2 linked regions of the Endozoicomonas gorgoniicola genome follow. The protein of the gene in region 1 interacts with the protein of each later gene in a pairwise test. Links are inferred from orthologs where the notes say so. Each region holds a gene or a part of one and is shown in the gene's direction. Other genes may lie near its edges. The genes, in order: plsB and ybgC.

Region 1 (11,146 bases):
TTAGTTCTTGGTGATTTCAACACCGACTTTTACGATAAAAAGCAGTTTGGCCACCTGCAATCAATTCTTAACCTGAACTCAGAAAACGTGTTGAACAACCTGTTCAAGACACCAAAATTCAGCGCCGACTCAGACTTGAACCTGATGATAGCCCCCGAAGACCGCTCACATTCAATACTCGATATGGTATTGCCTGTGAAAGACTTCTTACAACCAGTAAGCAGCCTCTCTCAAATAACCCCGCTCAGGGCATTAGACGACAATCGTATGTATCAACGATCCTATAATGCGAAGCTCTATCATTACGGAAATGTTGAGTTATCTGATCATTTTATGGTTCAGGCGAAATTTACTTTCGCTGAATAACCAAACGCTAAAAACCAGCCTGCACAGTCTTATGCTGTTGTGTCTGCTGATTGCAGGCGTGAGCGCCCGGACCCTGGGAGCAGATTGAGTAGCTTCCACAATAAACATGGAACCAGTGCTACAATCGACGCTTAATAAATCATAAAGACTGAAGAATCTGCATGACTTCTGAAACCCTGAAACTCGCCATGGATTTGATCAGCCGTGCTTCCGTCACACCGGAAGATAAAGGCTGTCAGGAACTGATGATCAGCCGGCTGGAACCTTTAGGGTTCAAAGTAGAGCGATTACGCTTTGGCGAGGTGGATAATATCTGGCTGCGCAAAGGCGACACTGGCCCTGTACTCGCCTTTGCCGGCCATACCGATGTGGTTCCCACAGGTTCTGAAGACAAATGGGGCAATCCACCCTTTTCCCCCATCATTGACGACGAAGGCATGCTGCACGGTCGTGGTGCTGCCGATATGAAAGGCAGCCTTGCCGCTATGGTCACTGCCTGTGAAGCATTTCTTCAGGAATCTCCCGACCACGAAGGTTCCATCGCTTTTCTGATCACCAGCGACGAAGAAGGGCCAGCGAAACACGGCACCGTCAAGGTAATTGAGCATCTGGAAGCCCGTCACGAAAAAATTGACTGGTGTATCGTTGGGGAACCTTCCAGTACCAGTCTGGTTGGTGATGTAATTAAAAACGGTCGTCGCGGCTCCATGCACGGTCATCTGGTGATCAAGGGTATTCAGGGACACGTGGCTTATCCGCACCTGGCCAGAAATCCGGTACATGAAGTAGCATTGGCACTGTCTGAGCTGACTGGCGAAGTCTGGGACAATGGCAACGAGTACTTTCCGCCCACCAGTTTCCAGATCTGGCATATTCAGGCGGGTGAAGGTGCCAGCAATGTTATTCCGGGCAAATGCGAGGTAAACTTCAACTTCCGCTTTTCCCCGGAAGTCACTGCCGAACAGCTGCAACAACGCGTTCTGACCATTCTGGACGCCCACAAACTGAGCTATGACATTGAATGGCATATCAGTGGACAACCGTTCCTGACCCAACCCGGCGCCCTGGTTAATGCCACCCGTGAAGCTATCAGGGCGATTACCGGCAGGGCTACCGAGCTGTCGACTTCCGGCGGAACATCCGATGGTCGATTTATTGCGCCAACAGGTACTCAGGTCGTTGAGCTGGGACCTGTGAACGCCACCATTCACAAAGTCAATGAGTGTGTTAAAGCGTCTGACCTTGATGATCTGAGCCAGATTTATCAGGGCATTCTGACCCACTTGCTGACCGATAAGCATTAACTGCTGACAACTGATATGACAACGCCTGATACGATTCAAGACATCGAAATTTACGCCAAAAACCTCAAGCTGGCTGATATTCAGAGCTGGCTTGAAAGCTGTTTTTCTTCCATTGAAACCGTGCAGAGCGGTAAGGTGATTCACGATTTCGTCCTGAACGGGCATATTCCCCTGATGATCGTCGAGAATGCTGTGGGCAAAGCCTGGACCAGCATCTGGTTCAAATCACCTCAAACACCCTGGTCTGATGACCGGGAGTGCGCCCGAAGCCTGCAGGCGTTTGCCCGGTGTCGGGTTCGTGCCAATGCGGCACCCTGGTCAGATGGTGAAGATATGGATGAGTGGTGGCAGATCACAGAGTCCGGAGAAGAGGGCACCCTGTCCTGGCCGAATGCCGGGTAAATACATAATACAAACTGCTATGAGGGGGAAAAGCGGCTTTCTTCACCACCGGTGATGAAAATTATATTTCTATAGAGAAAAAACTGACTACACTTCCAGCTTCCTGAAAGCTCTGTCATACAAATAGCAGAAAGGAGCTGAAAGTGTTAAATGGAAAAATACCTGGTTTCCGAAGCTGTTTAATTCTGCTGTTGGCGCTTTTCTGTCCGTTCTTTCAGCCTTTGCTTTTTGCAGAGCTATCTACGACCACTGCTGTCCCTCACCTGCCCTTCAATCGTATTGAAGCTTCATGTCTGACAACAACATTGCCACCTGAACTCACTGACCAAAAGCTGTCCACCCTCTTTTCTCATTACCCGTTTCATATTGAAGACCAGGGATTCGGTTACACACTTCATAAGTGCAGATTTCACTTTTATTTTCCGGGGGTCAGAAGTGCTGTTGCCACGATTCCGTCTTCTGGCTTGCTCTCTGGCGAAAGCTATTCAGCGACGTGGCAGACGATCAGGCAGGTTTCATTGATGTTGATGACTTGGGTGTTTTACCAGAAGCCATCCCGAATGGATCAGTCGGATCAGGAAACCCTGTTGTTTCCCGAATATGAGCAGACCGCTGTCACCCAGCCTACTGACATGACCACTCAGCACCCGCCAGGCCACGCCTATTGCTATTCCGGCGAATCAGACTCAACCTGCCCTGCCGGCCATTGCCCACTGGTATCTCTGTGCCTCAGACACCCCTGTCATCACGATGACGGTGACGATAATGACCCGACCTCTGACCACACCTATAATCCGACAGAATATTGCCCCAAATGCGGTACGACGCCTTGCCAGAAAGCCTACCCCGACAACTGGGGTACCTTGCTTGATTTTGATTATGAATGGTTGTTCAAAGAAGAGGAGGAGGAGATTATTGATGTAGTGTCCATTCAGGCGCTTTCCACATCTGCTGATCTTAGTGTATCCACGCATTTTGAGCTTGAGTCACTGTTTTGCACAGAGGAAGAGTCTGGCAGTACTGAGTCCATGGACATACTTCCTGACTGTGAGTCATTCATAAATTTTGAAAGTAACCCTGTTGAATCAGCTTACGCCAGTGGAGAAACCAGCAGCAGTGAGGAACCCTGCGACAGTGAAGATACCAGCATCAGTGAAGATGCCAGCGACAGTGAAGATACCAGCGACAGTGAAGATACCAGCGACAGTGAAGATGCCAGCGACAGTGAAGATACCAGCGACAGTGAAGATGCCAGCGACAGTGAAGATACCCGGGACGATGATAACTATCGCCCCAGATTGCTTTTGCTCCCTTTTTTATGGCACCTCGTTGATAGCGGTGAACATCCGGATATTATTGAATGGTGCAATAAAGATACAGGGCTGTTCCGTATTCTCAGCACTCCCGGGTTGGTCAGGCTATGGAATATTAATAAAGGGTACAAGGGAAACAAGGTATCTTATGACAATCTGTCCAGAGCAATGCGCAATCTGCAGAGATGTAGTAAAGGACTTGTCCCCCTGAAAGAGCCGAAAATGTGTCATTTCCAGTTTGACTTGAAGCATCCGAAGGTTTCAAACCTACAGTCCCAGTCCCGCCAGGCATCACATCAAGACTAAAGTCAGAACAAACAGACATAAATGCATTTTCATGATAACTACCCACAAAGGAATTGATCTGCCACTTTGCGTCATCAAACACAATCAAGCTAAAATCACGCCATTTGCAAAGGTGTGCGACTTGACCACCTTTTACCCGACCAAATTCATCTGTTTTGCAGGCTATAGCCATTCCATGCATAAACCCATTACACTCAGCCGCTATGTTTTTCACAGTTTGCGTAAACTGCTCGCACTGGTGACAAGGCCTACGGTTCAAAACAATAGCGCTGAAGCCCTTGGCCTTCAGCCTGACAAGCCGGTTTGTTACGTTCTGCGCAACCGTTCCCTGTCTGACTTGCTGATGCTTGAGAACGTCTGCCGGAAAGCCGGTCTGCCTCGCCCTTACGCTTACATTGATGCCGATGCCCGGGAGGGCGACCGGGCTCACTTCTTTCTGACCCGGCAGGAAGGCCTTATTTTACAACGGGAACGCCCAAAGCACTCCAACACTCTGGAAAACCTGCTGAAGCGGGTAGAAGAACAGGAAGGCAGTGACGTTCAGCTGGTTCCCGTCAGCGTGTTCTGGGGGAGAGCCCCGGACAAAGAACATTCAGCCCTAAAACTTCTCTTCGACTGGAATTTCAGCCTGGGTGGCCGGTTTCGCAAGTTTATTGCCATCCTGCTGCATGGTCGCCACTCCATGGTGCATTTCAATCCAGCCATGTCTCTGCGCGAGATTGTTGATGAAGGTCAGGATCACCCGCGAACCCTGCGCAAAGTTGGTCGGATACTAAGAGTACATTTTCGCCAGCTGCGCGAGTCGGTAATAGGCCCCGACCTGTCCCACCGTCGCAATCTGGTCAATACCCTGATCCATACGCCACAGATTCGTCAAGCTATTGAAGCCGAAGCCGCAGCCCACGACATCACACTGGTAGAGGCAGAGCAGAAAGCCCGCTCCTATGCCAACGAAATCGCGTCGGACTATTCTTACCCGGTGCTGCGCTTTCTGGATATCGTGCTGACCTGGTTCTGGAACAAACAATACGACGGCGTTTCTATTAACAATGTCGAACAAATCCGCGACCTGGCCCAGACCCACAGCATTGTGTATGTTCCCTGTCATCGCAGCCATATCGACTACCTGCTGCTGTCGTATGTTTTGTACTATGAAGGTCTGACACCTCCACATGTTGCCGCAGGCATCAACCTGAATATGCCGGTGGTCGGCACTATTTTGCGCAAAGGCGGTGTCTTCTTTATGCGCCGGACCTTCCGTGGCAATCCGCTATACAGCAATGTGTTCCATGAATACATGCACACTCTGTCGACCAGAGGCTTCCCGATTGAATACTTCGTGGAAGGTGGCCGTTCCCGCACCGGGCGAACCCTGAATCCGAAAACCGGTATGCTGTCGATCAGTATGCGCAGCTATGTTCGTGACAGCCGCAAGCCAGTAACCTTTGTACCGGTGTATATCGGTTACGAAAAACTGCTGGAAGTGAAAACCTATCTTGGAGAGTTGCGTGGCAAGTCCAAGAAAAAAGAATCCCCTCTGGACGTTTTCAGTACCCTTGCCGCGCTCAAGGATCAGTTCGGTAAAGCCTGGCTGAACTTTGGCGAACCCATTGACCTGGGAACCCTGCTGGACAAGCAGGTGCCGGACTGGGAAGACCACACTTCTGTCAACGAAAAACCAGCCTGGCTGAAAGACGCCACCAATCAGCTGGCTTTTAATATCGCCAGTGGTATCAACTCCGCAGCCGTTCTGAACCCAATCAACCTGGTGGCGATGGCATTGCTGTCCTCCCCCCGGCATGCGCTGGGCGAGCAGGAACTGGTTCTGCTGCTGGATACTTACTGCCGAATCATGAGCCAGTGTCCATACAGTTCACAAACCGTAATGACCGACCTCGACGGTCATGCCATGCTGCGTTATGCGGAAAAGCTGAATGTTGTCACCAAAATCAGCGACTCTCTGGGTGATGTGTACAGTCTGGACGAAAAAACCGCTGTCGCCATGACCTATTATCGCAACAACGTATTGCATATGTTCGCCGTGCCATCGTTGCTGTGCTGCCTGTTTGTCAACAACGACTGTCTGACTCTGCGTGAAATTTACCGCGTCTGTACGATTCTGTACCCCTACCTGAAAGCGGAATTGTTCCTGCACTGGAGTGAGCAGGGCTTTATGCGAGTCGTGCGCAAGTGGTTAAACACTCTGGTGGACGAAGGGCTGATTACCGTTGACAGTGACAGGGTCTACTACCAGCCAGAACAGAGTTCATCCAAATATGTGATGCTGACGGTTCTGTCCCGTGCTATTTCCCAGACCATTGAGCGTTTCTACATGGTCATCAGTTTGCTGATCAGTAATGGCACTGGCTCCATTGAGCAGGAGACTCTGGAAAACCAGAGCCGTGACCTGGCTCAGCGCCTGTCCATCATTCACGGCCTGAATGCTCCGGAATTCTTTGATAAAGCCCTGTTCAAAGGCTTTATCGGGCAGCTACGCCTGAACGGTGTACTGGACATCTGTCAGACCAACAAGCTGAACTTTGGCGAAGACGTTGTGATGGTGGCTGAAGAAGCCTTCAAGGTGCTGACCAGCGAAGTACGCCACAGTATTCTGCAAACCACGAAAAGTCAGCCGGTGCCTGTTTTGGAACCGGATCAGCAGTGAATCACTGCAAGGCCGCCGCCCTGTACGACACAGGGCGTTGCAGCAGTCTGTTACTGTTATCGCACTTTTATTTATCTTTACCAAATGCTTTGAAGGCATAAATATCATAACGGCAGGCTTTGCCTTCCAGACGATACGTTGGTTCTTTGCCAGAAAGGTCTGGCGCATGCTTCGGGCGTTTAACCACCACCCGGTATGCTGCCAGAGCTTCTGCCGGTGCCAGCAGCTCATCGGCATCAGGGTCACCGCTCAGCAAATCCTGAAAAATGCGCATCTCTTTTTTCACCAGTGCCGACTTTTCCCGGTGGGGAAACATCGGGTCAAGATAAACGACATCAAACTGTTGACCTTCGGCAACCATGGTCTGCATAGCCTGACGACTGTCTTCGTTTATCAGTTTCATACGGTTGGCAATAGCGGCCACCTCCGGGGCCAGTCTTGCTCGATCAATACCGTCCTGTAGCAGAGCCGCAATCACCGGCGAACGTTCAATCAGAGTCACTGAACAACCCAGAGTGGCCAGCACAAACGCATCACGCCCCAGCCCTCCTGTACCATCAAGCACATGAGGGGTTACGCCTTTATTCAAACCGACTGCTTTGGCAATATCCTGCCCTTTACCACCACCAAACTTGCGGCGATGCCCTGCCTTACCACCAACAAAGTCAACAAATACCGGTTTTTCCTTATCACCCGCACGACGCAGACAGAGTACATCCTCCTCAAAGCCCAGGATTAATGAGCCTTTAGGCAAGCTTCTGGTATCAGTCACCCATTCAGAGCATGGTACTTTATCATGCAGCTTTTTAAGGCAATGATATTTTTCCAGCCCTTCAACCAGACCGGAACAATCAATATAAAGAGAAAAGGACATCCGCAGCTTTCTCATTCAAACAGACATAAGCGAAAAAATGGGAGTTTAGCAGTTAAGGGGGGCGGAGCGTACCGCTCAGCCCAGCATCACCCAAAGCAGGACAGCACCAAGACAGAACCGGTAAATAACAAACGGCATCAGCCCGATACGGTTAATAAATGCCAGAAAGTAATGAATACAGACCCAGGCGCTGACAGCCGCAACCACTGCACCACTCAACAGTACTGACCAGTCAACCGGAGCAGCATCCTTAACCAGATCCAGAGTGAGCAGAGAGCCTGCCCCAAGGATGACCGGAATGGATAACAGAAAAGAAAAGCGGGCAGCAGCTTCTCTGGTCAATCCCAGCATTAAACCGGCGGTCATGGTGATACCGGAACGGGAAGTCCCAGGAATCAGGGCAATGGCCTGAGCAAAGCCTATGATCATAGCCTGCCTGAATGTCAGCTTTTCCAGAGGTTGAATACGCTTGCCTTTAAGGTCTGCCCAGCCAAGTAGCGCACCAAAAATCAGAGTGGTTCCGGCAATGACACCAATTGTCCGCATGGCTTCATCAAGCCCAATGGCTTTCAGGGCAAAGCCAAATGCCACAGCGGGAATGGTGGCAAAAATCAGGTACCACCCCAGACGGCTGTTAAAGGTTGAACCTCTGCCCACCAGTGAACCCAGCCAGTCGATGGCTATTTTGAGGATATCGTTGCGGAAATATCCAATGACAGCAGCCAGCGTACCGATATGTACCGCCACATCAAACGCCAGCCCCTGGTCACTCCAGCCCAACAACTGTGCCGGAAGAATAAGATGCCCCGAGCTGGAAACCGGCAGAAACTCGGTAATACCCTGTATCAGCGCAAGAACAATAATCTGCAAAAAATCCATGAGGGTGCTCCTGAATCCGTTTGTAACGTTATACAGTATGTCGCCCACCGCAGTGCTATCTCAAGCCTGTTTTGGCTGTTTTCTCAGATTGGTAGTCTCCCAATAGATAGTCTCCCAATAAATTGCAATCACAACTCTGTGTTAATGAGGAAATGTTCAAACAACATCCGCAAAAATCGCTAGTATTTTCAATTGTGTCTCTTAATCACCCCTGAGAAGTAACACTATGAAGATCTGGATTACCTCAGTGTTCAGTTTTTTAACACTGTTTTTTTCAGCAGCGCATTCAGCGCCTTTTGAAGAATATTCATCCAATGATTTAACCAGTTATGCACCTCAATACACAGAGCTTGAGTTCCAACAGTTCCTGGAACAATTTAAACAACCCTCAGAAAGGCCAAAACGCGGCACCTCGGAATACGAAACCCGCAAAGCTACTTTTTTTGAAAATATGGCTGACGCCATGAAATACAACGCCAAAAGTACAGCCGAAGGAAGGTATCCAACGGCAGGCATAAACAGCCTGTTTGATATTGGTGTCGATGACTTTGAAAAAAATCATTTTGGTTATGACAAATCAGGTTTCAAACATAAAAAGGCATCAACCAGTTTTACCAAAACGATAGTTTCATCTTTTAAATACAGCGGTAAAACATTGCCCAGTGCCATTGACTGGAGGACAAAAGGAGCGGTGACTCCGGTCAAAAATCAAGGACAGTGCGGAAGCTGCTGGCTCTTTGGCACCACAGGTGCATTGGAAGGCTACTATAAGCGCCTGGGAAATCCTTTGACATCCTTTAGTGAACAGTACTTTGGCTCCTGCAATGGAGCAAATCCTGCGTGCCAGGGAGGTACTGCACTTGATGTTTATGCTTATCTGAATGCCAATAACTACACCTTATGCACTGAAGAAAGCTGCCCCTACACCTCTGGCTCTGGAATCGATTACCCTTGCACTCTGGAAATGATGAACAAATGCAAACAAATTCAAATCCCAAATGGTTTAAAAATCAGGACAATAGAGCCAGGAGATGATTTGGCTGTCATGGAAGCATTACTGGATGGTCCGGTTTCAGTGGCCATTAAAGCCTATTTAAAAAGTTTTATGCTCTACAAAGAAGGCATTTATGATGATCCGGAGTGCTTAAAAAACAGAGTAAACTCCCTCGACCACGAAGTGCTGTTAGTGGGCTATGGTGTAAATGAACAAAATGTGCCTTACTGGATCGTGAAAAACAGCTGGGGAGATCAATGGGGCGAAGGGGGATATGTCATGATGAGGAGGGGGAAAACAGGTGAGATAAACGACCAATATAACGATTTTTGCGGCATTACACTGGATGCTGTTCAACCCATCTCCCCGGGAAAATAAACCCTTACGCTATCGTTCACTCTTCTTGAGTGCAACTTTGTCCCGCAGGTAAACGGGCATCGCCTGTTCCGCTGAAACAGCGTGTCCGTTACCGTAATGATCAGCCGCTAATGTCGCAATGTCTCCGGCACGCGGGTAACTGTCAACAAACTCAAGTCTTTTCTGGCTGAGTCAGGCAGGCTGTGATATTTGCAGAACTTCAGACTATTTAGAACTGAATGGAGGGTTGTGATAACCAGGTCTGTAATACTGGCTCTCTGCTCCGTATATGCTGCGACAGAACATGCAGTGGATTTGCGGGTAGGGATGGCCTGTGTGGTAAAGCACATTGAGAACTTCCTCCAGGGAAATGCCTTTGGAACCGGATGGTTCTGTAGTGACAACGTCGTAGACTCTGAACGGGTGCTGAGCAAAGGATGGGGTAAAATCATATCGGCCATCAATGAGGTCTATATAGATAGCCTCGTCCTTTAAAGAAAAATCCTTACTATCAAAGAACAGCTCATAGTTGGGTGTCTTTTCATTGGGCAATACAGCCTCCAGGGGGGGGTATTTTCCTCTCATTAACTTACTTAAACTGTTGTTAGTAAAAAGTACAAAGCCAGCAGGCGCATAAAAAAACAAGGTTGTCCATACGGGAATGGTAATATGTCGACTCACCTTGAGAGCATTAGATTTTTTTATTCCTCCATGGGCTAGAATAATCAGGTTCTGGACATTCTCTTTATGCCAGTTCAAACCAAACAGGTTGAGTTTTCCATCCAGTAACTGCTTGTGCATTTCCGGGGCAGGGTGTGAAACAGTACTCGGATTCATTTTATTAGGTTTGCATATAATTGAAGGCTAATAACAGAAACACTATAGCATCCATTTTCTTCAACGAAGCTTGCGAAGTCCGTTAAGCCACTGTCAAACGTGGGCTGTCAGGTGTCAGCCCTGCAAAGGTTAACACAAACAGGAACCACTGCTAGCTGCCTGTGTGGGTTGCCACCTTGACACCAAAAGCTACCAGAACACCACCGACTAATTTTTCAATGGTATTTTTAGACTTCTTAAACGCTTTAAGCAGTTTTGGTTGAGTCAAAAAAATTGCCACGCAAGTAAACCAAACCAAATGAGTAAAAGATATGATTGCCCCGTACATTATTTGTATGGCTATTGGGGTTTCTGGTTTAACAACTTGAGTAAATATGCTGAGAAAAAAGACAGTGGCTTTAGGGTTTAATGCATTGGTTATAAACCCAGTTTTAAATGCTGAGAATGAACTCATTAAGCCTGTTGTTCCGCATATTTCAATATCACTTTTAGATTTAAATGTCTGCCAGCCTACAAAAATCAGATACGCTGCCCCCAAATATTTTATTATGGAAAAAAGTAAGATCGATTTTGAAATTATTACGGCAAGCCCTGCTATTGAATAGGTAATATGTAGCCAAAGAGCAGCACTCACACCCAAAGATGAAAATATTCCAGCTTTTCGGCTAAAAAAAATACTGTTCCGGGTGATCATTACAAAGTCAGCTCCCGGAATGATCGCCATGAAAATAGCAATCATCGATACAGAAACTAATTCAGGAATATATTCAGCGAAGTTTATTATTTCCATTTTTACTCCGATGTTGAAGTTTATTGCAGCTGACAATCATTAGACATGCTCACCCACAC
Region 2 (10,759 bases), 1.4 Mb from region 1 along the record:
TTCGTTCCACGTCAGGGCCGGTACTGGAAAAAGCAGGGGATCTGGCAGCGCTTCTGACCAACCTGGAACCTAATGATATTCTCTTTATTGACGAGATTCACCGGTTGAGTCCCGTGGTAGAAGAAGTGTTGTATCCAGCCATGGAAGACTATCAGCTGGATATTATGATCGGTGAAGGACCTGCTGCCCGCTCTATTAAACTGGATTTGCCGCCGTTTACTCTGGTGGGGGCTACCACCCGGGCAGGCTTGCTGACATCGCCACTGAGGGATCGGTTTGGTATCGTTCAGCGGCTTGAGTTCTACAGTATTGACGACCTGACTCATATTGTGGAGCGTTCTGCCGGAATACTGGGGGTAGAAATTGAAGAGGTGGGAGCCAGAGAAATTGCCAGACGTTCCCGTGGTACTCCCCGTATTGCTAACCGGTTGCTGCGCCGGGTGCGTGACTTTGCGGAAGTGAAAGGCAGTGGCCTGATTGACCAGTCTACGGCAGATGCCGCATTGAATATGCTGGATGTCGATGCCAGTGGTTTTGACCATATGGACCGGCGTCTGCTGCTGGCTATGATTGAGAAGTTTGATGGTGGCCCTGTCGGGGTAGACAGCCTGGCAGCCGCCATCAGCGAAGAGCGCGATACCATTGAAGATGTACTCGAACCCTATCTTATCCAACAGGGCTTCATCATGCGCACACCACGTGGCAGGATGGTCACCAGGCATGCCTATACGCATTTTGGCCTGGGCGCCAAAGAATAACCGTTGCTGATCTGTCAGGGGGGGACTTCTATCCCCCTGCGAGCATTTCTGAGAGCGAGAAGCCTCTTCACTTTCCATAGCCTTTCCATAGCCTTTCCTGCACTTCTGTTGATACCCGTTTTTTGTCGGTCAGATTAAATTCAGTTGGCTGGAGTCCCGTTAACTGTCTATGTTGTGACTTGACCTCAATTTACTAGCCAAAGGACGCAGCGTACGGGCAGGCAACTGTTTTTTTAGCTGCAACAATCTCCTCTGCTCATTGCAGGCACTTTCTCCGTTGGGGGAATCATGTATTGAGGCTGGAGCAGAATCCGGGGCGCAAAACGTATCAAACGATTTATGTCTACCTCAATCAGGCAAAAGATTACGTTATTTACCCTTGCACCTGCTGTCGTTTTCTACAGCCTTGTGACGGCTGTATACCTTTATTTCACCTTTCATGCCGCTTCTGTGGAAATCAGTCACAGTCACCTGGAGCAGAGCCTTCGTTATGCCAGTGTCATCGACGGACATTTGCAGGGAATACATCTGGCGGGCAAGAGTCTGGGGCTGCTGCTGGATCAGCAACCTTCATCGGAGAACCTGAGTGCAGTGCCTGTAAATGCATCAAAATTGCTGGGGAATGCACGACTGGTGCTGGGAGTTGGGCTGACCTTTCCTTCTCAGCCGGAAAAAAATCGTTACTGGAATAAACGTGCAGATCTGTTTTCCAAAATGCCTGACCATTATTCCGTACCTGATCTGCCTGAAGCGCTTTTACAGGAATATCTTAATGGGCAGCGAGTTAAACCGGACTGGCATGTTAACCGTGTTTCCAGCCAGTCTGCGGTGTTTCGCTCTACTTATATGGTGCCGGTATCGTTTCGTGATGGTGCCTTCGCAGTATTGCGGATTGATATTGATGGCTCTCTTTTAACGGCTCCGTTGATTTGGGCAGACACAAGAACCCGGCTGGTCATACTCGACCGGCAGGGTATAACGGTTTACGCAAACAGTATTTTTCTGGAGAAGAACAGGGAACTGCGTACTTTAATTAACAGCGGACCTTGTGACGGTTACAGTCAGATCAACGCGACCCGTGAAGATACCGGTGAACTGGTTGATTTTATTACCCGCCCCATTAAAACCCATTTGGGTAAGCCGCCCTGTGCTGTTTTTGATGAGGCATTCCGGCGGGTGACGGATAACAGGCAATCTATTAATTTCAGGGTGGAGGTGCGCGGCGTAAAGAAGTGGGTCACTGCTACCCCAATTCCTTCTACTGGCTGGTATTTCAGTATCAGCATTCTGGAAGAGAGCATTCTGCAGCCCATTGTTCGTCAGGCGGTAATCAGTGTAAGCCTGATTGCGCTGGTGTTGATTCTGACCATGTTTAGCCTGTGGGCGGTATCTGGCCTGATTACGCGCCCACTGAACAGGCTGAAGTCGCAGATGAACGAATTTGCCACGCCTTATGGTCTGAATTCGGATGACCGTCATTGTGATGAGGCGGCCAGTCTGGATTACAGCTTCAATATGCTACTGCAGAGGCTACAGGATCGTGAGCGGTCGTTGCAAAAAGCCAGGGTGAACAATATCGGTCATCTGGTTCAACAGCTTAAAGGTCAGTATTTTTATTTTAATCTTGATTCGGGCGGAGTCGTGACTTACGTCAGCCCTTCTATCAAGGCCATCCTTGGTTATGGTGAGCAGGAGTTCGCCGGCAGGATGCACCTGTACCTGTCGCCTTCCGGATTGAACCGGGGGTTTTCTGATAAGCTTTCCGCGCTGGTATCCGGTCAGTGGGAAGAAGCCTTTGAAGTGGAAATGGTGCATAAGGATGGCAGTGTCCGCCGGGTGGAACTGTTCTGCACGACTCATGAAAAGCCGGTAACGGTAGCCGGTGAAGACTCTGTAAAGCACGGGCAGGTGCCGGTTGTTATTGAGGGCATGGCGAACGATATTACAGAACGTACTAACGATACCGAGAAGTTCAGACAGTTGATTGCATCAGCTCCGGATGCAACCGTGATTTGTAATCAGGACGGTATTATTTCACTGGTCAACCGGAAGGTCACGGAGCTGTGTGGCTTTATCGAGTCACAACTGGTAAACATGCCTTTGGCTCTGCTGGTGGCTCCCGAACGACGCTATGGCGAACCCTTGCTGGCTCCGGTTGATCCTGCCAGACCTGAATACCATTGTGTTGATGAGTATCTTACAGAAGGGATTACTGAGTCAGGGCGTCGTTTTCCCATGGAGGTGTCCAGCAATGTACTGGAAACGGCAGAGGGAAAGCAAATTTCCATTGTTCTGAGAGATGTCACGGAACGCAAGCGCATTGAAGGAGAGCTGGTTCAGGCCAAGACCAGCGCGGAACAGGCGAGTCAGGCCAAATCAATGTTTTTGTCCAATATCAGTCACGAATTACGTACCCCGCTCAATGGTGTGTTGGGTTATGCGCAGCTGCTGTTGGCGGACGCCCGGGTGCCGGAACGTTATCGGGATACCCTGTCTTCACTGGAAGAGTGTGGGCTACACCTGATGACCTTGATTAACGATATTCTCGATATGACCAAAATTGAGAGCAGTGGTGTTGAGCTGGACTCTCAACCTTTCGTGCTTGAGAGAATGTTGAGTACTGTACGAGCAAACGTTAAGGAAGTTGCCCGTTCAAAAAATCTGTTTCTGGACGTGGATGTTGACCCGAACATCAGCCCGGAAGTTGTCGGTGACAGTGTGAAGCTGCGACAGGTATTGATCAATCTCATGGGTAATGCCGTTAAGTTTACCGACAATGGCAGTGTTATGCTGCGGGTGAACAGAGAGCGTCGACGGCTCAGTTTTGCCGTGATAGATACTGGAACGGGTATCAGTGCAACGGATCAGGCCCGGCTGTTTAAGCCCTTTGGTCAGCTCAAATCCGGGCGTAAGCAGGGAGGAACCGGTCTGGGGCTGGCGATCAGCTACCGTCTGGTTAAGGCGATGGGCGGGGAGTTGAAAGTGTCCAGCCAGTTGCATCGCGGCAGTAAATTCTACTTCAGTCTTCCTTATTTGCCGGTAACGGTGGATGCCGGATCGGCTGTGGAGCATAAGCTGGAGCAGCCCGGAGTACCAGAGGATTATCATAATCGACGTATTCTGGTGGTCGATGACAGCGAAACCAATCGGGATATGCTCAGTAATGCCCTGCGCAGTGCGAATTTTATAGTAGAAGAGGCTGCGGATGGGACTGAAGCTGTCGAGCAGTGCAAGCAGTACCATTATGATCTGGTGTTAATGGACCTGAAAATGCCGGTCATGGACGGCGTGACGGCAACCCGGCTGATTCATGAGCAGTCAGATAACGAAGCGCTCAGTGTGATAGCGGTTTCAGCCAGTGTATCGGACGCGACCCGTGAGAGCGTTGGCAGTGCTGGAGTGTGCGACTTTATCAGCAAACCCGTCCGCTTCAGTGAACTGTTCAGCAAAATCTATCGCTGGATAGGGGAAGGCGCTGATACTCAGCACAGCAAAACCTGCGACACCGATTATACTGACGTGTCGCTGGAAGATGTTGAAATGATGCTGTCGAGTATTTCTGCCTGTCTTGATATCGGTGATGTCAGTTCTCTGAACGATCTGGCAGAACAGTGGTCAACAAATAATAAGGGCCTGGGACATTATCCGGGGCAGATCAAACAAAGCTGTGGAGCGCTGGATCTGACCGGATTGGAAAGCATCAGGGAAGAATTACTGGGTCGATTACGAGCTGCTGATCGCTCAAGAGAGGTCAATAATGATGAAGGATATAGAGAGACCTGAACACAGATATAGGCTGTACGGCGTATTATTGATACTGACCATGTTGGTCGCTGGTTGCAGTAATAATGTCCGGGTTGATGCCCAGCCATCGGCTCCCGGTGTCTTTGGGGACGGTTTTTCACTGTCTGAAACATCCTGCCACAGAGTCACGGGTGGGACGGCTGAGCTGCCGATTGACCAGTACCATGCCGGACGGTGCTATGAGCAGGGTGTCGGAGTGCCAGCCTCTATGGAGCAGGCCTTCAAGTACTACACCATGGCTGCCCGCTGGGGTATTCCTGAGGCGCAGGAAGCCCTGAGACGATTTGGCCAGCCGGTGCCGCAGGCTGATATGCTGCAGCGCCAGCAGGGTATGGAACAGAAATTGCAGCAGGACCGGCGCAATGAAAACCTGCAGAAACTTGAACGAGAACACATTGATGCCATTCGATGGCGCGGTTACCATGCACCTTATCACTATCACCACCGGCGCTATCACCACCGGCGGTGTCACTGGTGCTACTAGTACATCGTTTCATTCAAACCGTATTCTGGTAGATGGCTTCAATGCCTTCTACGCGCTATGTGAGTATGCCATCAAAGTCTTTCAAGGTTTTCAGCGATCTGGTTTAATGACCTTACTGAATATATGAGTACACTGTCGTGAGTTCTGACGCCCCTTTTTCCAGCCTTCAGCGGGTTTATTACGAAGACACTGATGCTGCTGGTATTGTTTACCATGCCAATTACCTCAAATTTATGGAACGCGCTCGTACTGATTTGTTGCGGCATATTGGTATGGGGCATCAGGTCATGAGTGAATTGGGCAGAGTGTTTGCGGTGACCAGTGCTGATGTTCGTTTTCGTCACCCGGGCAGACTGGATGACGAAATATCTGTAACTGTAGAAATTTCTGAAGTAAAGCGTGCCAGCCTTGTTTTTCGTCAGTCCGTCCTGCTCAATCAGGGGCTGAATAATGAGCGGGTACTGTGTACAGGAGAGTTTGTTGTCGCCTGTCTCGACAGCGCTTCAATGAAGCCTGTCAGTATTACAAAAGCCTTACGGAGTCTATGCCTGAATGTCAGCAACACGTCACAGGTTTGATGGTATGATACACCCTGTTTTTAAATTAACTGCAAGCGAGGTAATCAGTGGCTGATAGCATGTCCATATGGTCGCTGATCAGTAATTCCAGCTGGGTTGTGCTGTTAGTATTGCTGATGCTGATTGCGGCTTCTGTCGCTTCCTGGGTGATGATTGTTCAGCGTGGTTTGTTGATTCGTAACGCTCAGCAAAGCATGCTCGAATTTGAGGATCGGTTCTGGTCGGGTATGGACCTTTCCCAACTGTTCCGGGAATTGCAGGATAACGCCAGTCCGGACGAAGGTCTGGAGAATATTTTCAAGGCAGGCTTCCGTGAGTTCAGCCGCCTGCGCAGCCTGGGGACCTCGGAAGCGGATGCCGTTATGGAAGGCACCCAGCGAGCTATGCGGGTTGCCATTTCCAGAGAACAGGAGAAACTGGAAACCCATCTGCCATTCCTTGCCAGTGTCGGTTCAACCTGTCCTTACGTCGGCCTGTTCGGAACCGTTGTCGGGATTATGAACTCGTTCCGTGGACTGGCCCAGGTGCAACAGGCGACGCTGGCTTCTGTTGCCCCGGGTATTGCTGAAGCTCTGATGACTACAGCGGTTGGCCTGGTTGCAGCCATTCCGGCCGTTGTAGCTTATAACCGTTATGCGTCGCGGGTTGATGCCCTGCTCGCCAGCTATGAAACCTTTGCCGATGAGTTCCACAGCATTCTGCATCGTAAGGTTCACAGCCGTTCCAACCGACCAGAAGCGGGCTGAGGAGACTACTGTCTATGGCGCGCTCCAGAACAGGTCGCAAAGTGATGTCGGAAATCAATATGGTTCCGTTTATCGACATCATGATGGTATTGCTGGTTGCCTTTATGGTCAGTGCTCCAATGCTGACCCAGGGGCTGCAGGTCGACCTGCCAAAAACAACCAGTCAGTTAATACCCCTGGAAGAAGATATTGAAGCGTTGATTATTTCAGTCAAGGCGGATGGTGAATACTTCATTGATCTGGGGGCAGAACGGGAAGCTGCAAAAGGACTGGATGTGATTGCTGAAAAGGTGGGCAAGGTGTTGTCTGCCAGCCCCCGTACCCAGGTGTTGATCAAGGGAGATCGAAAGGTGGCTTATGGCTCTGTGATTGAGTTAATGGCAGGGCTGCAGTCAGCCGGTGTCGAAAATGTCGGACTGATTACTGATCCGGCGGAACTGGATCGGCAGGAAAACTAACGGCTGCTGCTGATGAAGAAAGTATTGAACCGGATACTGAACAAGGTTTTTCGTAAAGCAGCCTTTCGTGGCTACAGTTTTCCAGTTGTCGTCTCGCTTCTTTTGCACGCCTCATTATTACTGCTGCTAAGCACCAGCTGGTCGGTTGAGCGTCAGTTGAATATTGTTCCTCCCCGCAATATCAAGGCGAGTCTGGTTGAAACAGTGCAGTCTGCTCCGCAGCCCCGCCCCCAGCCGCAGGTAGACGACTCTGCTCGCAAAGCTCGGGAGGCTGCTGAGCGCAAGCGTCAGGAAGCTATTCGGGAAGAAAAGCAGCGTCGTCTGGCAGAGGAAAAACGCCAGCGGGAAATTGCCCTGCGAAAAGAGCAGGAAGCCCGGGAAAAAGCGAAAAAAGAAGAGGAAGCGCGTAAGGAACGGGAGCGTCAGCGCAAACTGGAAGCAGAAAGGAAGCGCCAACAGGAAGCTGAACGTCAACGCAAACAGCGGGAAGAAACACTGCGCCAGCTGGAACAGGAACGAATCCAGAGAGAGCAACAGGAAGCGGCAGCCCGGCAGGCTGCTGAACAGGCCGAGAAAGATGCGGCAGAGGTTCGCTATTACAGCGAGTTGCTGAATAACCTCATTGTTAATAACTGGAATCGTCCGCCCAGCGCCCGCAATAATATGACAGCATTGCTGCAGGTTACCCTGTCGCCATTTGGTGACCTGCTGGAAGTTAAGCTGCTGGAAGGCAGTGGCAGTGACTCTTTTGACCGTTCTGCGGTACAGGCCGTACAGCTTGCAGCGCCATTTCCAGAGTTAAAAAAGCTGGATCGCAGAATATTTGATGCCAGCTTCCGACGCTTTAATTTCAGGTTCAGGCCAGAGGATCTAGTTCGATGACTCGTTTGATGACTCGCTCGATAAATACGACAACGAGCCACTTTGACCCGGGGAGAGGGGGCACTATGACAACAGTCAGATGGTTTGCATCCTTTGCCCTGCTGCTTCTGGTTCAGCTGGCTCTGGCGATGCCGGCAAGGGCTGAGCTGACTATTGAAATTACCCATGGTAATGATCGTGCGGTACGCATGGCTGTGGCACCGTTCAGTTTTGACGGCAAGACAATTCTGCCAGAAGATATGGCAGGAACCATCAGTGATGATTTGCGACTCAGTGGTCTGTTTGATCCGCTGAAACGGGAAGATATGCTCAGTTTTCCCAGCAAAGAGTCCAATGTCTTCTATCGTGACTGGAAGGTGCTTGGGGCTTCTTATCTGGTGATCGGCCGGGTTAGCCAGAGCAGTGGTCAGTATACGGTTGACTATCAGCTGTTCGATGTACTGCGCCAGCGCTCTATTCTGAAAGGGCAGGTTCGGGGCGTTGAAAGCCAGCTGCGAACCATGGCGCATACCATCAGTGATGCTGTCTACGCAAAAATCACCGGCATCCCGGCCGATTTTTCAACCCGCTTAATGTATGTGACTGCCCAGAGACATAGCATTGATAACACCGATTATCAGTTAAACTATGCCGATGCCGATGGAAAGCGGGCGCGTGTTATCGTCCGTTCCAAAGAGCCTATTCTGTCGCCTGCCTGGTCGCCAGACGGCCGTCGTATTGCTTATGTGTCTTTTGAAGCGGGTAAGCCTGCTATCTTCCTGCAGGAACTGGCAACAGGCAAACGACAGAAACTGACTGACTACAAGGGTCTGAACAGTTCGCCGGTATTCTCTCCGGACGGTAAGCAAGTAGCCCTGGTGTTGTCTAAAGGCGGTAATCCGGATATCTATGTCAAGGATCTGGCTTCCGGCAAACTGAGTCAGCTGACCCGACATTATTCCATTGATACTGAACCGGACTGGATGCCAGACGGCAACAGTATTGTTTTTACCTCGAACCGGGGTGGTAGTGCGCAGATTTATCAACTGGATGTTAAACACTTGTCTGATGGTTCTGTGGAGGCAGTTGGCAATCCCCGTCGCCTGACGTTCAAGGGACGTTTCAATGCACGGGCAAAAGTCTTCCCGGATGGTAAATCGCTGGCCCTGGTACACAAGGGGCAGGGCGCAGCCGAATTTAACATCGCAATTCTTGATCTGGACTCCAATCGCCTGAGGTTGCTGACATCAGCACAGCTTGAAGATTCGCCCAGCGTTTCTCCGGGAGGCCGAAGGCTGATCTATGCTGTTCAGGGGGGGAAGCATGGTGAACTGGGTATTGTCACTGCGGATGGTAGGGTAAAATACCGCCTGCCGTCGGCGACTGGTGATGTCCGGGAACCAGTCTGGGGGCCTGCGGTTAGGTAAACGCCGTAAAAAAAGTAGTTGTGTGTATCGCGTTTGTTGCGGTGTGGGCTAGTCCCGTGTAAAGGGTTCTGATACTGTACTGCAACAATCTAACTAACATCCAACTAACTAATATCCAACTAACCAACATTAAACAATTGGAGTCTGTAATGCGAATTGCCAATTATGTTAAGGCAGCCACCTTGGTGGCTTCTGCCCTGTGGCTGGCAGGTTGTGCTTCTACCGGTGGTGAAAGCACATCCGGTGCGGAAACCACGGTAACACCTGAAGAAACGGTTGTGACTGAAAATGTGGTGATTGAAACCATGCCAGTACTGGACCCGGCGGTACAGGCTGTTATGGACAGTGGTGACGTTCAGGCGAGTGCGGAAGAGGTTGAGATGCTGCTGGAGCGCGACACGTTTAACTTTGCTTTTGACAGTTCCAAGCTGAGCGACAGTGATTATAAGGCTCTGGACGTACAGGCGGCTTACCTGAACTCTGATCAGGGTATGGGTAAGAACATTATTGTGCAGGGACACACTGACGAGCGTGGTACCCGTACTTATAACCTGGCTCTGGGTGAGCGTCGAGCCAATGCGGTGAAAGACTATCTCGAAGCGAAAGGCGTAGCCAGCAGCCGTATTGATGTGATCAGCTTTGGCTTCGAGAAGCCGGTTGATCCAGCCCATAACGAAACAGCCTGGGCTAAGAACCGTCGCGCACAGATTGTCATTAACTAATAACTGAGATAGCTAATGAGTTTGAAACCTTTATCCAGCTCTTTCCTGATTCTGGCCAGTTTGCTGGCCGTTCCGGTACTTGCCGCAGTACCTGTTGTTGAGTCTTTGCCAACGGCAGAGGTTGTCAGAGAAACCGCTCAGGATGCCACTCCAGTGTCAGCGCCAGAGAGTGTTGAACGTGTCATTCAGAGTGCGCAGACTCAGCAGGTTTCTGAAGAGAATAGCCAGCCCCGGTCGCAATCGGCAAACAGCACGGCTTATTTTCTCAATCAGATAGAAGAACTGCGCAAAAGAAACATGACTCTTGAGGGGCGTGTTGAAGAGCTGGAGTTTCAACTCAGGCAGAACGAAGCGGAGTTTCGTGATCGTTACCTGGATCTGGATGCCCGTATCAGCAGGGCGATGGGTGATCAGCCTGCATCTGATTTGACCGGCGATCGCTCTGCCAATATCAGTCAGGCAGCCGAACCGGGCAATTCGCCGGTTCAGCTGCCTGCCCGTCAATCACCTGAAGAGTTGATGGCTGGGCGTGAGCAGACTGAGTATCAGGCGGCTTTCGGGTTGATCCGTGATCGCAAATTTGATCAGGCGCTGGTCGCTCTGCGCAGGTTGCTGGAAGAATACCCTGATGGAAAACTTTCCGATAACGTACAGTACTGGCTGGGCGAAGTGCTGATGGCCCAGGGAAAGCTTGAGCCTGCCCGTGATGAATTCAGAGTTGTCATGGAGCAATACCCGGACAGTGACAAGGTGCCTGACGCAGCCTATAAGCTGGGTCGGTTATACGACTTGCTGGGTGACAAGGCTGAAGCCCGAAAGTACCTTGAATCGGTAGTCAGCCAGTACCCCGAAAGTTCGGCTGCAAGGCTGTCTGATACTTATCTGCAGAGTATGTCGGATAGCTGAGACAGGAACTTGCCA

The links.
Region 2: the proteins of plsB (region 1) and ybgC interact in binary tests that used the Escherichia coli proteins (3 or more experiments, as listed by UniProt). The link is inferred for Endozoicomonas gorgoniicola from one-to-one orthologs.

What each region holds. Positions count from the first base shown.
Region 1 is NZ_JAPFCC010000001.1:4,157,081-4,168,226, forward strand. The notes cover bases 3,469-6,584. They hold plsB (glycerol-3-phosphate 1-O-acyltransferase PlsB), read left to right. Parts: upstream 3,469-3,812; coding sequence 3,813-6,356; downstream 6,357-6,584. Other genes in these bases: NX722_RS18860 (ETS domain-containing protein), read left to right, coding at 3,469-3,691; NX722_RS18870 (class I SAM-dependent methyltransferase), read right to left, coding at 6,424-6,584. Also shown: NX722_RS18845 (endonuclease/exonuclease/phosphatase family protein), read left to right, coding at 1-366; dapE (succinyl-diaminopimelate desuccinylase), read left to right, coding at 528-1,670; NX722_RS18855 (hypothetical protein), read left to right, coding at 1,686-2,072; more of NX722_RS18860, read left to right, coding at 2,594-3,468; more of NX722_RS18870, read right to left, coding at 6,585-7,230; NX722_RS18875 (undecaprenyl-diphosphate phosphatase), read right to left, coding at 7,306-8,109; NX722_RS18880 (C1 family peptidase), read left to right, coding at 8,336-9,481; NX722_RS18885 (putative adhesin), read right to left, coding at 9,686-10,297; NX722_RS18890 (LysE family translocator), read right to left, coding at 10,449-11,087. UniProt on the Escherichia coli protein: Catalyzes the transfer of an acyl group from acyl-ACP to glycerol-3-phosphate (G3P) to form lysophosphatidic acid (LPA). This enzyme can utilize either acyl-CoA or acyl-ACP as the fatty acyl donor.
Region 2 is NZ_JAPFCC010000001.1:2,793,909-2,804,667, reverse strand. What follows is about bases 4,175-6,903. They hold ybgC (tol-pal system-associated acyl-CoA thioesterase), read left to right. Parts: upstream 4,175-5,183; coding sequence 5,184-5,624; downstream 5,625-6,903. Other genes in these bases: NX722_RS12860 (cell envelope integrity protein TolA), read left to right, coding at 6,841-6,903; tolR (protein TolR), read left to right, coding at 6,385-6,828; tolQ (protein TolQ), read left to right, coding at 5,684-6,370; NX722_RS12880 (SEL1-like repeat protein), read left to right, coding at 4,516-5,046; NX722_RS12885 (response regulator), read left to right, coding at 4,175-4,541. Outside these bases: Holliday junction branch migration DNA helicase RuvB, read left to right, coding at 1-758; more of NX722_RS12885, read left to right, coding at 1,098-4,174; more of NX722_RS12860, read left to right, coding at 6,904-7,710; Tol-Pal system beta propeller repeat protein TolB, read left to right, coding at 7,776-9,116; NX722_RS12850 (OmpA family protein), read left to right, coding at 9,266-9,838; tol-pal system protein YbgF, read left to right, coding at 9,854-10,744.